3 regions of the Mesorhizobium sp. LjNodule214 genome follow, and region 2 is predicted to be linked to each of the others. Evidence: riboswitches for the same ligand, from Rfam matches in the RefSeq annotation. Region 2 holds a riboswitch; each other region holds the start of a gene.
What was found. Region 2 has a riboswitch for S-adenosylmethionine ahead of ACSQ3Z_RS15130 (hypothetical protein). Riboswitches for the same ligand answer to the same signal wherever they lie in the genome.

Region 1 (4,208 bases), on a different contig from region 2:
ACCTTCCCGTTGTTCTTCGCCCCCGAAATCCTGACCGGCGTGGCCGTGCCGCTGGCACTGGCGCTGGTCGCAGCGGCCGGCGCCGGCATCAGTCTGTCGCTCACCGTGCTCTGCGTTCTGGCGCTCGCCTATGTGCCGGAATGCGCGTTGGCTTGGGCCAAGGGCTGGTATCTGTCGCCACGTACCATTCCGGCGATGATGGTGCGTGACCTGATGCTGCCGGCGATCTGGGCGCGCGGCTGGCTCGGCGGCTCGGTCGACTGGCGCGGCAATGCGATGACCATCCGCACCAAGGCTATGACCGAGCTGGAAGAGGGCGCCTGAGCAACGCTCAGGCGTTTGTCCAATCGCAGTCTGGACCCTTTATTTGGCGGATTTCAGCGCCTGTTCGACATCGGCGAGCAGATCGTCCGCATCCTCAAGTCCGACCGAAAGCCTGAGCGTGCCCGGGCCGATACCGAGCTCGGCGCGCGCCTCGTCGCTGAGGTTCTTGTGCGTCGTCGTCGCCGGATGGGTTATCAGGCTCTTGGCGTCGCCGAGATTGTTGGAGATCAGCACGATGTCAAGCGCGTTCTGGAAGGCGAAGGCCGCCTGCTTGCCGCCCTTGACGTCGAGACAGATCAGCGTCGAGCCGCCCGTCATCTGCTTCTTGACGATATCGGCCTGCGGATGGTCGGCGCGGCCCGGATAGATGACGCGGGCGATTTCTGGGCGCTCGGCAAGGAAGTCGGCGATCTTGCCGGCACTTTCCGTCTGCTGGCGCACGCGCAGCGGCAGCGTCTCCAGGCCCTTGAGCAGCGTCCAGGCATTGAACGGCGACAGGCTGGGGCCGGTGTGGCGGAAATAGTCGTGCAAATTCTCGTCGATCCACTTCTTGTCCGACAGGATGACACCGCCGAGGCAGCGGCCCTGGCCGTCAATATGTTTTGTCGCCGAATAGACGACGATATGGGCGCCAAGCTGCAAGGGCTTCTGCTGCAAGGGCGTGGCAAAGACGTTGTCGACGATCAGCCTGGCGCCGATCGAATTGGCCAGCGAAGCGACGGCGGCGATGTCGACCACTTCCAGCGTCGGATTGGTCGGGCTTTCGAGGAAGAACAGTTTGGTGTTCGGCCTGACCGCCTTTTCCCAGTTGGCGATATCGGTGCCGTCGACCAGCGTTGCCTCGATGCCGTATTTCGGCGCCAGCGTCTCGACCACCCAGCGGCAGGAGCCGAACAGCGCGCGTGCCGCCACGATATGGTCGCCGGCCCTGGCGCTGCACAGAAGGGCAGCCGTCACCGCCGCCATGCCGGAGGCCGTGGCGCGCGCGTCTTCCGCGCCTTCCAGCGCGCACATGCGCTTTTCGAACATGTCGACGGTGGGATTGGCATAGCGCGAATAGATGAAGCCCGGTTCCTCGCCCTTGAAGCGGGCTTCCGCCGCCTGTGCCGTCTCGTAGACATAGCCCTGGGTGAGGTACATCGCCTCGGAGGTCTCGCCGAAGCCGGAACGCAAGGTCCCGCCATGCACGAGTGCCGTCTGAGGTTTCCAGTCGCGCTTCTTGGTCATTGCTCTGTCCCAAACACAAAAAAAACCGGCCGCGAAAGTCGCAACCGGTCCATACGGCCTTGCGGCCAACGGTCCTTTAGCGACTTGTTTAACGTGGCTGCAAGCCGACCGGCCAAATCACCACGGGATAACGACCCTTTAGACCCGCACCGCGCTTGCGTCAATTGCCGGCTTCATTAAGAGGTTTGTACCAGGCAGGTTCCGCAAAAGTGTTCGACGGTTTTGCGGCAAGAACCTGCGGCGAAAAAAAGCCCGGCCTTGAAGCGGAGCCAAGCCTTTGCGGCAGACAGGCATTCTTCCCGATCAGGACATTTCCGCGCTTTTCCAGTCGGGCGCGCTGAAATCGCCGCGCGCTCTCGACGCCGACCAAATCCAGCCGGCCAGCCTCGATCTGAGGCTCGGCGACAAGGCCTGGCGCGTGCGCGCCTCCTTCCTGCCCGGTCCCAACCACCAGGTCGTCGACAAGCTCGAGCGGCTGAAGCTGCACGAGATCAGCCTCGCCGAGGGCGCTGTGCTGGAAACCGGCTGCGTCTACATCGTGCCGCTGCTGGAAAGCCTGGCCTTGCCGGCCGACATTTCCGCTTCGGCCAACCCGAAGAGCTCGACCGGGCGGCTCGACATCTTCACCCGCGTGATGACCGATCGCGGCCATGAGTTCGACAAGATCGCCGCCGGCTATCATGGTCCACTCTATCTCGAGGTCAGCCCGCGCACCTTCCCGATCGTCGTGCGCGCCGGCTCGCGGCTGTCGCAGATCCGTTTCCGTACTGGCAACGCGCTGCTGTCGGAAGATGAATTGCGCGACCTGCACCATGCCGAGATGCTGGTGGCCACCGAGCCGCCTAACATTTCCGGCGGCGGCATTGCGCTGTCCATCGATCTCGACGGCGACAAGGACGGGCTGGTAGGCTATCGCGGCAAGCACCACACCGGCCTGATCGATGTCGACAAGCGTGCCGCGCAGGATGTCGTCGATTTCTGGGAGCCGCTCTACAAGAGCGGCGCCGGCGAACTGGTGCTCGATCCGGACGAGTTCTACATCCTGGTGTCCCGCGAGGCGGTGCATGTGCCGCCGCTCTACGCCGCCGAGATGACGCCCTTCGACCCGCTGGTCGGCGAATTCCGCGTCCATTATGCCGGCTTCTTCGATCCGGGCTTCGGCCATTCGGCGGCCGGCGGCACCGGCAGCCGGGCGGTGCTCGAAGTGCGCAGCCATGAAGTGCCCTTCATCCTCGATCACGGCCAGATCGTTGGGCGGCTGGTCTACGAGCACATGCTGAAACGGCCGCAGGCGCTTTACGGCACCGATCTCGGCTCGAACTACCAGGCGCAGGGCCTGAAACTGTCCAAGCATTTCCGCGCCGCGCGCTGATCTTTCCGCCACCGCCAGACCGTGCTTGCCTGACCGGGCGCGCCATGCTTGGCTGTGCCTCGGTCCGTCAAGGTGACGGAAATAAAGGGGAAGACCATGCAAATCTCGAGATGGATCCTGTCGGCAGCCGCGGCTGCCATGCTGACGCTCGGCGCCGGTTCGATGTCGGTGCAGGCAGCGGAGAAACTGAAGATCGGCACCGAGGGCGCCTATCCGCCGTTCAACACCATCACTCCGGACGGCAAGGTCGTCGGCTTCGACATCGACATCGCCGATGCGTTGTGCGCGCAGATGAAGGTCGAATGCGAAATCGTCACCCAGGACTGGGACGGCATCATTCCCGCCCTGCAGGCCAAGAAATTCGACGCCATTATCGCGTCGATGAGCATCACCGAGGAGCGCAAGAAGCAGGTCGCCTTCACCAACAAATACTATACGACGCCGCTTGCGCTGGTCGCGCCGAAGGACAGCGAGCTGACCTCGACCGACCCGGCAGCCCTTGCCGGCAAGACCGTGGGTGCCCAGGCATCGACCACCCAGGCCGATTTCGCCCAGGACGTCTACGGCAAGGCCGGCGCCGAGGCCAAACTCTACCCGACCCAGGAAGAGGCGATCACCGACCTGCAAAACGGCCGCCTCGACGCGGTGATCTCGGACAAGTTTGTGCTGGTCGACTGGATGAAGAAGGCGAGCGACGGCTGCTGCAAGATGGTCGGCGACGTCAAGGGCACCGAGACTGAAGCCGGCATCGCCGTGCGCCTTGACGACACCGCACTGCGCGACAAGCTCAACGCGGCCATAGACGCCATCGTCGCCGACGGCACCTACAAGAAGATCCAGGCCAAGTATTTCGACTTCGATATTTATTGAGAGGTTGAAACTGCCAATCTCCCCCACAAGGAGGGGGGAGATCACGCTGTCATCGCCTGCTTTACAGCGCCTTCACCGCCACCTTCACCGGCTTTTCGATTTCGAGCGGGTTGCGCAGCGGCAGGCCGAAGTCACCGGCTTCGATCTCGAAAACATCGCCGGCTTCGGTCCTGATGCCGTCGGCGAAGGACAGCGTCGCCGTGCCGAACATGTGCACATGCACGTCGCCGGGCTGGCGGAAGGCCGAGTATTTGAAATGGTGGTGTTCGAGATTGGCGATGGTGTGCGACATGTTCGCCTCGCCCGACAGGAACGGCTTTTCCCAAAGCAGCTTGCCGTCGCGAACAATGCGCGATGAGCCCCTGACGTCGGAGGGCAGATCGCCAATCAGGATCTCCGGCCCGAACGAGGCGTT
Region 2 (4,208 bases):
TTGTCGCATCGATAAGCTGCCCGGTGATGCGCACCCTGCTCGCCGCCTTGCGCACGCTCCCTTCAAGCACGTAGCGCACACCAAGCTCGCGTCCAACCTGCCTAATGTCCACTGCCCGGCCCTTGTAGGTAAAGCTCGAGTTGCGCGCGATGACGAACAGCCAGCGCGTCCGGGACAGCGCGGTGATGATCTCCTCCACCATGCCATCAGCGAAGTAGCCCTGCTCGGGGTCGCCACTTAGGTTGTCGAATGGCAAGACCGCGATGGACGGTTTTTCGGGAAGCGTCAGCGTATCCCTTGTCGAGAATGCCGAAGTGGGTTTTGCTCGACTGACCCGATAGGCGCGCACCGCCGCCACGATGTTGTGGACCTGATGGCTACCGAGGTCGGTGTAGGCGTAGTCTAGTTTGCCTTTGACCTGCTCGTAGACGTTGCTCGCGACGCAGACGCTGCCAGGTTCTGCAAGCTTCTCGATCCGCGCGGCGATGTTCACGCCATCACCGTAGATCGTATCGTCCTCTGCAATCACGTCGCCCAAATTCACGCCCATGCGGAAAGTCATGCGCTTTTCTTCGGGCAAACTTGCATTGTGAGCGGCCAATCCCTCCTGGGCTTCGACCGCACACTGCACCGCGTGGACTGCGCTGGCGAATTCGACAAGAAGGCTGTCGCCAGCGGAACCGACGATGCGTCCGTGCGACTCTGTGATCTTGGGCTCGATCACTTCGGCGCGAAGCCTCCTCAGCTGTGCGAGCGTGCCAACCTCGTCGGCTCCCATGAGGCGGCTGTAGCCGACGACGTCGGCAGCAAGGATTGCGGTGAGGCGTCGCTCCATACTTGTGTCCTGCCTCTTTCATAGGTCGAAGCTCCGGGCGGCGAGCGTATTCTAGTCCTGCCTCGGATGCGAGCGTGCAGTGCCGGCGCCAGCACAGATCAACTTACCACGTCGCTTTGGCCATTCCTCACATGGCGTGGTTTATGGTCCGATCGCGGGTGCTGCCGGAGGGCTATTTTAGGGTCAGCTCACGACATCAGACCTTGGAGGTTGAACGTCCGCTATCGTCACTCCCTAGCTACAAGCGGACCTACTGCTCTCGGCCCAAGAACGCGACGTCCGAGTAGTGGCTTGGTAGTTGGCGCAACGTGCCCGTTCTGGCTGTTGAGCCGAACGGCAACTTCCCATTCACCTCGGCCATCGGCGGCAGCCAGTTGGTAGAGTTTGACTCTAGACTAGAACGCCAGCGGGTGAGATCGCCGCCGCCGGGACGGCCGGTCGCCGGCACCCGCCTCCGGGGTTTGTCCTGTAGCGGGGTGGGGGTGGTTTGTGGAGCCTCAAATCTGCTCGATCTCACACCCCCCAAACTTCAACCACGAGGAGAAAACTTGCCGAAGTGCAATCGTTTTTGTTAAACTGATCTGTGCATCCAGAGAGGGCTTCGGCCCCGCCAACCAGCCTGACCGGCAACGGTGGTGAAGACGATGTGGCCCTGAACGGGGCAACAGTAGGTCGCCAGCCCTCCAGATGCGTGCGAAACGATGGAGGGCATTTTCATGAAGGGGAGGGTACTTCGCGCGAATTGCAGGCGATGATCGCAACCCATGTGACCGCCTATGCCGCGCTCCATCGAGCAGTTCATCGAGCGGGCAGCAGCTGGCACGACCGCAAGATGGCAGACCGAGTTGAACAGGAAGCATTGCTGGACATCTGTTCCTATCCTGCGATCAGCCGGGACGACCGCCGAGCCAAGGCCGAGTACCTGTTGACTGTTGAGGCACGAGGCGAGCTCGACCTGGAAGAGCACATGCAGGCCATCTTGCACTCCATGATACGGGGTTGACTGCTGCGGGTTGACGCGGAAGGCCGATCAAGCTTCGCAAAGTCCAAGCCCGCTGCGAATGCCCACTTAGGTCAGTACCGGTTGTCAACGAACGTCCGATTCGGGCCGGGAGCAGTAGGTCCGCTTGTGGTGCAGGGAAGAACGATAGCGGACGTTAAATCTCCAGGATCCGATGTCCTGAGTTGACCCAAAGCGGCCTCCCAATACCGCGCTCGTTTCGGAGGATTGTGGCGCACCAACTGCAAGCTTCTGAAGCGGACAGTAGCCCCAAGATCGGGCCTTGCCGGACGACATCGAACAGAAAACTCACTTACGCGTCTGATGGTCCCGCGAGGGCTTTGGCGATAGCAGAAAGCAAAAGCTTGGCTGCGAATGGTTTGTGCAGATATGCAAGGCAGCCTGCTGCAAGCGCCTGCGCTTCAAGAGTGTCGTCGTCGACGGCAGTGATGAAGATAACCGGTAAGCTAGAGCCTGAATCGGTTAGCCAATGGCGCAATTGGATGCCGGACATATTGCCAAGATGAATGTCGAGCACCAGGCAAGCTATAGTGCTGGAAGCATCGCGTTCGAGAAATCTTTCTGCCGAATCGTTACCCCATGGTTTTGTAACCGTGTGCGTATAGCAACCGTTCGATGCTTCTTCGCATGCTCGGATCATCTTCCACGACAGCCACTGTCCATGGCGGGCTTTCCAAATTCGTTCCTCGAAGGGCTGACGGGCATGAGCGTTTCGAACGGGATTGTGAGCCGAGTTAATGTCGCTGGATATTGGCCTTTGGTGAAGAATCGGGCGTTGGATTTGGGACTATGGGCGTTGGCTCGATGCGCCCTAGTCGCTCGGCGATAGACACCATCTCGGCCAGCGAGGTCACGCTTAGCTTTTCCATGATGCTGTGCCGGTGCGCCTTGATCGTTCGCTCGGATGTGTTCAAGTCATACGCAACCTGCTTGTTCCGCTTGCCGCGAACAACAAAGTCGAAAACCTGGATTTCGCGGGGCGTAAGATTTGACACCTTGGCCTGAAGCACCTGAATCTGATCGTGTCCGGCGCGCCGCTTCTCGTTCTGCACCAGCGCGCGCTCGATCGCCGCTCGCAAGATTTTCGACGAGACGGGTTTCTCCAGAAAATCATCGGCGCCTGCCTTCATCGCCTGGACGCTGGCTGCGATGGTGCCTTGGCCCGTCAAAAAGACGATGGGAAGCAGCGGCACCGCCTGCGCGAGCCTTTCCTGCAGCTCCGGGCCGCTGAGCCCGGGCATACGCAGATCCAGCAGGATGCATCCGGCTTCGGATTCAGGCACCCGAGCCAGGAAATCCTCGCCCGACTCGTAGCAGTTGGCCCGATAGCCCGAAACTTCGACGATCCGACCGAGCGCCGTTCGAAACGACGCGTCGTCATCGATGATGTGGATGATCGGTTCCATGGTCAGGCAGCTTGGGCGAGTGGCAGGACGAAACGGAATACGGCGCCGCCACCGGCACGATTGTCCGCCCAGATCTTTCCGCCGTAGGTTTCCACGATGGCGCGGGCGATTGAGAGCCCAAGCCCGGTGCCAGTGGATTTGGTCGTGTAGAACGCATCGAACACACTGTCGAGGCGGTTTTTCGGAATGCCGTGCCCAGTGTCGGAAATCGACAGCTCTACCTTCGCGTCATCATGCAGCGCGGCGTGAAACGTCAGCTTGCGATCGATGGTAGAGGCATCAGTCATGGCGTCCATCGCATTGGTTGCCAGGTTCAGAATGACTTGCTGAAGATGAACCCTGTCGGCCCTGACCGGTAGTCGATGGCCCGGTTTTTCGGCGCTGACAACGACGCGAACGTCCACCGAACGACGCCGTTGCGGTCGAGCAGGAACTGACCCATGAGCTGGCCCACGCCGGTCGCCATCATTTGCTGGTCCGCTTCAGTGATATCGTAATTGTCTTTTTTGTTCAGATATTCGAGCGTGGCAAACGGATCCATCGGCTCAGGCATTTCGCCCGGCACGTTGACCCGCATCGCCTTCACATCGCTCATTGAGACCTTGTGCGGCCATACGCTCTCGCCCTCGGTGATCTGCATATTGGGGAGCCCAAAGGCGCGGTGTGAAGCCCGCTCAGGATCAGACGCCGCGAGCAGAGCCGGCATCGGATGATAACGGAGATAAAGGCGTGCCCGTTCGATGGGCGTGTTCACCACCGTGAGGGTTTCGATGCCCTTTGCGTTAAGGGCTGGTGTGAGCAGCGAAACCGTCGCGATATGACGCCTGCAAAAAGGACAATGGAGACCTCGATACAGTCCGACCAGCACTGGCTTCTCGCCGCGGAAATCGTCGATAGCTATCTTGCCCTCGCGAGTAATCGCGTCGAGCACGAAATTGGGCGCCGT
Region 3 (4,208 bases), 2.0 Mb from region 2:
GGTCGCCCTTTCCACCGTGGCGCCGAGCTCCTCGACCAGATTGACGAAGTCGCGGATGGTGCAGAAATGGATGTTGGGTGTGTCGTACCAGGAATAGGGCAGGTCCTTGGTCACCGGCATCCGTCCCTTGACAAACAGCGACAGCCGCACCCGCCAGTGGCCGAAATTGGGGAAGGAGACGATGGCGCGGTTGCCGATCCTTAGCAGTTCGTCGAGCACCAGCTTAGGGTTGCGGGTGGCCTGCAGGGTCTGCGACAGGACGACGAAATCAAAACCCTTGTCGGGATAGAATTCGAGGTCCGTGTCGGCGTCGCCCTGGATGACGCTTAGGCCGCGCGCCACGCATTCGTTGACGCCGCGCTGCGACAATTCCAGGCCGCGGCCGTCGACGTGCTTGGTCGCCTGCAGCAGTTCGAGCAGCAGGCCGTCGCCGGAGCCGACGTCCAGCACCCGCGACCGCGGCGGGATGAGACCGGCGACGACTTCAAGGTCGACGCGCTGGGCGCGGTTGACGCTCATGGCTTCGCCTCCTGCCTGGCGCATGGTCCCGGTCCGAAAAGTCTGCTACTTTTCGGGGTCATGCGCTAAGCCCTCTGGCCCGGGCGGCCGAGCCGATGAAGCCGTTGATGGCGGCGAACAGTTCCGGTTCCTCGAGCAGGAAGGCATCGTGGCCGCGGTCGGTGTCGATCTCGACGAAGGAGACGGAGGCGCCGGCGGCGTTCAGCGCATGCACGATCGAGCGGCTCTCTTCGGTCGGGAACAGCCAGTCGCTGGTGAAGGACACCAGGCAGAAGCGGGTCTTGGTGCCGGCAAAGGCATCGGCCAGCCGGCCGCCATGGTCGGCGGCGAGGTCGAAGTAATCCATGGAACGGGTCATGTAGAGATAGGAGTTGGCGTCGAAGCGATCGACGAAGGTCATGCCCTGATGGCGCAGGTAGCTCTCGATCTGGAAGTCGGCGTCGAAGCCGAACGTCAGCGCCTCGCGGTCCTGCAGATTGCGGCCGAACTTGCGGTGAAGTGCCGCTTCCGACAGATAGGTGATGTGGGCGGCCATGCGCGCCACCGCCAGGCCCTTTTCCGGGCGCTTGCCATGCTCGAAATATTTGCCGCCATGCCAGTCCGGGTCGGCCATGACGGCTTGCCGGCCGACCTCATGGAAGGCGATGTTCTGCGAGGAATGGCGGGCGCCGGTGGCGATCGGCAACGCAGAGAAGACGCGCTCCGGATAGGTCGAGGCCCATTCCAGCACCTGCATGCCGCCCATCGAGCCGCCGAGCACGCAGAACAGTTTTTCGATGCCGAAATGGTCGACCAGCATAAGCTGCGCTCGCACCATGTCGCGGATGGTGATGATCGGCAGGTCGAGCCCGTAGGGCTTGCCGGTGGCCGGATTGGTCGAGGCGGGGCCGGTGGACCCGAGACAGCCGCCGATGACGTTGGAACAGATGACGAAGAAACGGTTGGTGTCGATGATCCTGCCGGGGCCGATCAGCGCCTCCCACCAGCCCGGCTTGCCGGTCACCGGATTGGTGCTGGCAACGTGCTGGTCGCCGGTCAGCGCATGGCAGACGAGGATGGCGTTGGAGCGGGCATCGTTCAGCGTGCCATAGGTCTGGTAGGCGATCTGGAACGGCGACAAAAGCGTGCCGGCGTCGAGCTTCAGCGGCTTGTCGGCGCCGAAACGCAACACCGGGCTCGACGGTGCGTCGATCTCGTTGTTGGTTTTTCCAGGGCGCGGAGCGGCCATTGTCTCTCTCTTGCATTACGCATCGTCCGGCCGGCGGCGGACAACAAAAAACCGGCAATGCCCTCGCAAAGCCGGTTACAGGATGCAAACGGCCCTTTAGCGAGTTGTTTAACGTGGCTGCAAGCCGACCGGCCAAATCACCACGGAACTGTCACATTCTTCTAGAACTCGCGCGCCTTGCCGTCAACGGCCGGTCGCTCGCGCCACTGCCGGCTCTCGACATTCCGGGCCACGGCTAGTATTTCCGCTGCGGCTTCCGGCGGAAGAATTCTCGATGGATTTGTTAGACATGAACAAGAGACCGGATCAGGCACGGCCAACGCCCCGCGCGGGCATCATGGATATCGACGCCTATGTGCCCGGCAAGAGCACGGCGCCGGCCGGTGTCGCCAAGGTCTACAAATTGTCGTCGAACGAGAACCCGCTCGGCCCGTCGCCGAAGGCGATCGAGGCCGCGCGCGAGGTCGCGGCAAAACTCGATATCTATCCCGACGGCACCGCCAGGCGGCTGCGCGAGGCGATCGCCGAGGTGCACGGGCTGAATGCGGCAAACATCATCTGTTCCAACGGCTCCGACGAGATATTGGGCCTGCTGGCGCAGACCTATCTGGCGCCTGGCGATGAAGCGATTTTTACCGAACACGCCTTCATGGTCTACAAGATCTACATCCAGTCGGCCGGTGCGACGCCGGTCGCTGTCAAGGAGACCGACGAGCGCGCCGACATCGATGCGATACTGGCCGCCGTGACGCCGCGCACCAAGATCGTGTTTCTCGCCAATCCCAACAATCCGACCGGCACCTATGTGCCGTTCCAGGAGGTGCGCCGCCTGCATGCGAGGCTGCCGAAAAACGTGCTTCTGGTGCTCGATGCGGCTTACGCAGAATATGTCCGCCGCAACGACTATGAAGCCGGCATCGAGTTGGTCGGCGGAACCGAGAACGTGGTCATGACCCGCACCTTCTCCAAGCTCGGCCTTGGCGGGGCGCGGATCGGCTGGATGTATGGTCCGATGCACGTCGTCGACGCGATCAACCGCATTCGCGGCCCCTTCAACGTCAACGCCACGGCGATCGAGGCCGGGATCGCCGCCATCCGCGACCGCGCCCATGTCGAGCGCAGCGTGGTGCACAACGAGACCTGGCTGACCTGGTTGACTGAGGAATTGACAAAGCTGGGCCTCAGGGTAACGCCGAGCGTCGGCAATTTCCTGCTGATCCACTTTCTCGACGACAAGAAGCATTCGGCGGCGGCTGCCGACGACTACCTTACTGCGCGCGGCTTCATTTTGCGGCGCGTTTCCGGTTACGGCTTTCCCAATGCGCTGCGCATGAGCATCGGCACCGAAGAAGCCAATCGCGGCGTCATCGACGCCCTCACGACATTCCTGAAAAGCTAGAACACCATGACATCACCGCTGTTCGAAAAGATCGCGCTGGTCGGCATCGGCCTGATCGGCTCGTCGCTGGCCCGCGTCATCCGCCGCGAGGGCCTCGCTCGCCATGTCGCCATCTCGACGCGCAGCGAAACGACGCTGGGGCGGGCCAGGGAACTTGGGCTGGGGGATTCCTACACCACCGATGCGAAGGAAGCGGTGCGCGATGCCGATCTGATCATCGTTTCGGTGCCGGTCGGCTCCTCCGGCGCGGTCGCGGAAGAAATCGCGCCGGCGCTGAAGAAGGGCGCCATCCTCACCGATGTCGGCTCGACCAAGGCCTCCGTCATCGCGCAGATGCAGCCGCATGTGCCGGAGAGCGTGCATTTCATACCCGGCCATCCGCTGGCCGGCACGGAAAAATCGGGGCCGGATGCCGGCTTCGCCGACCTCTTCGACAATCGCTGGTGCATCTTCACGCCGCTGCCGGGCACCGATCCGGAGGCGCTGGAGCGGCTGTCGGAATTCTGGCGGCGTTGCGGCTCCAACATCGACACAATGGACCCGCAGCATCACGATATGACTTTGGCCATCGTCTCGCATCTGCCTCATATCATCGCCTACAACATCGTCGGCACCGCCGACGATTTGCAGTCGGTGACCAAGTCCGAAGTCATCAAATATTCGGCTTCCGGTTTTCGCGACTTCACCCGTCTCGCCGCTTCCGACCCGACCATGTGGCGCGACGTCTGCCTGCATAACAAGGATGCGATCCTCGAAATGCTGGCGCGATTCTCGGAGGATCTCGCCTCGCTGCAGCGGGCGATCCGCTGGGGCGACGGCGAAAAGCTGTTCGACCTGTTCACCCGCACGCGTGCCGTGCGCCGCTCGATCATTGAGGCCGGCCAGGACATCGACGTGCCGGACTTCGGCCGGCAAGCCGTCGAGCATCCGGCCAAGGGGTAGGTCTCACGCCTCCAAATTTGCCGGCCAGTGGGCCGCCATCATGGCCAGCGTCTCGGCCCGGTCCGGCGCGCCCAGCCGGCCGCCGAAGCGCAGGCATTTGAGCGCGGCGGCAGCACTGGC

Region 1: another riboswitch for S-adenosylmethionine. It lies ahead of ACSQ3Z_RS07985 (O-succinylhomoserine sulfhydrylase); the one in region 2 lies ahead of ACSQ3Z_RS15130 (hypothetical protein).
Region 3: another riboswitch for S-adenosylmethionine. It lies ahead of metX (homoserine O-acetyltransferase MetX); the one in region 2 lies ahead of ACSQ3Z_RS15130 (hypothetical protein).

Annotation. Positions count from the first base shown of each region.
Region 1 is NZ_CAXUPE020000001.1:1,661,690-1,665,897, forward strand. Features, by position in the region: gene ACSQ3Z_RS07980 (ceramide glucosyltransferase) at 1-324, shown strand, start outside; gene ACSQ3Z_RS07985 (O-succinylhomoserine sulfhydrylase) at 364-1,551, opposite strand; SAM riboswitch at 1,608-1,685, opposite strand; gene ACSQ3Z_RS07990 (2'-deoxycytidine 5'-triphosphate deaminase) at 1,829-2,923, shown strand; gene ACSQ3Z_RS07995 (ABC transporter substrate-binding protein) at 3,020-3,793, shown strand; gene araD1 (AraD1 family protein) at 3,855-4,208, opposite strand, start outside.
Region 2 is NZ_CAXUPE020000002.1:252,726-256,933, reverse strand. Features, by position in the region: gene ACSQ3Z_RS15135 (adenylate/guanylate cyclase domain-containing protein) at 1-835, opposite strand, end outside; SAM-I-IV-variant riboswitch at 1,416-1,514, shown strand; gene ACSQ3Z_RS15130 (hypothetical protein) at 1,578-1,838, shown strand; partial or broken gene ACSQ3Z_RS15125 (response regulator transcription factor) at 2,149-2,485, opposite strand; gene ACSQ3Z_RS15120 (response regulator transcription factor) at 2,591-3,262, opposite strand; partial or broken gene ACSQ3Z_RS15115 (sensor histidine kinase) at 3,265-3,675, opposite strand; gene ACSQ3Z_RS15110 (peroxiredoxin-like family protein) at 3,576-4,208, opposite strand, start outside.
Region 3 is NZ_CAXUPE020000002.1:2,271,827-2,276,034, reverse strand. Features, by position in the region: gene metW (methionine biosynthesis protein MetW) at 1-519, opposite strand, end outside; gene metX (homoserine O-acetyltransferase MetX) at 578-1,747, opposite strand; SAM riboswitch at 1,824-1,901, opposite strand; gene hisC (histidinol-phosphate transaminase) at 2,037-3,146, shown strand; gene ACSQ3Z_RS24695 (prephenate/arogenate dehydrogenase family protein) at 3,153-4,088, shown strand; gene ACSQ3Z_RS24690 (sugar kinase) at 4,092-4,208, opposite strand, start outside.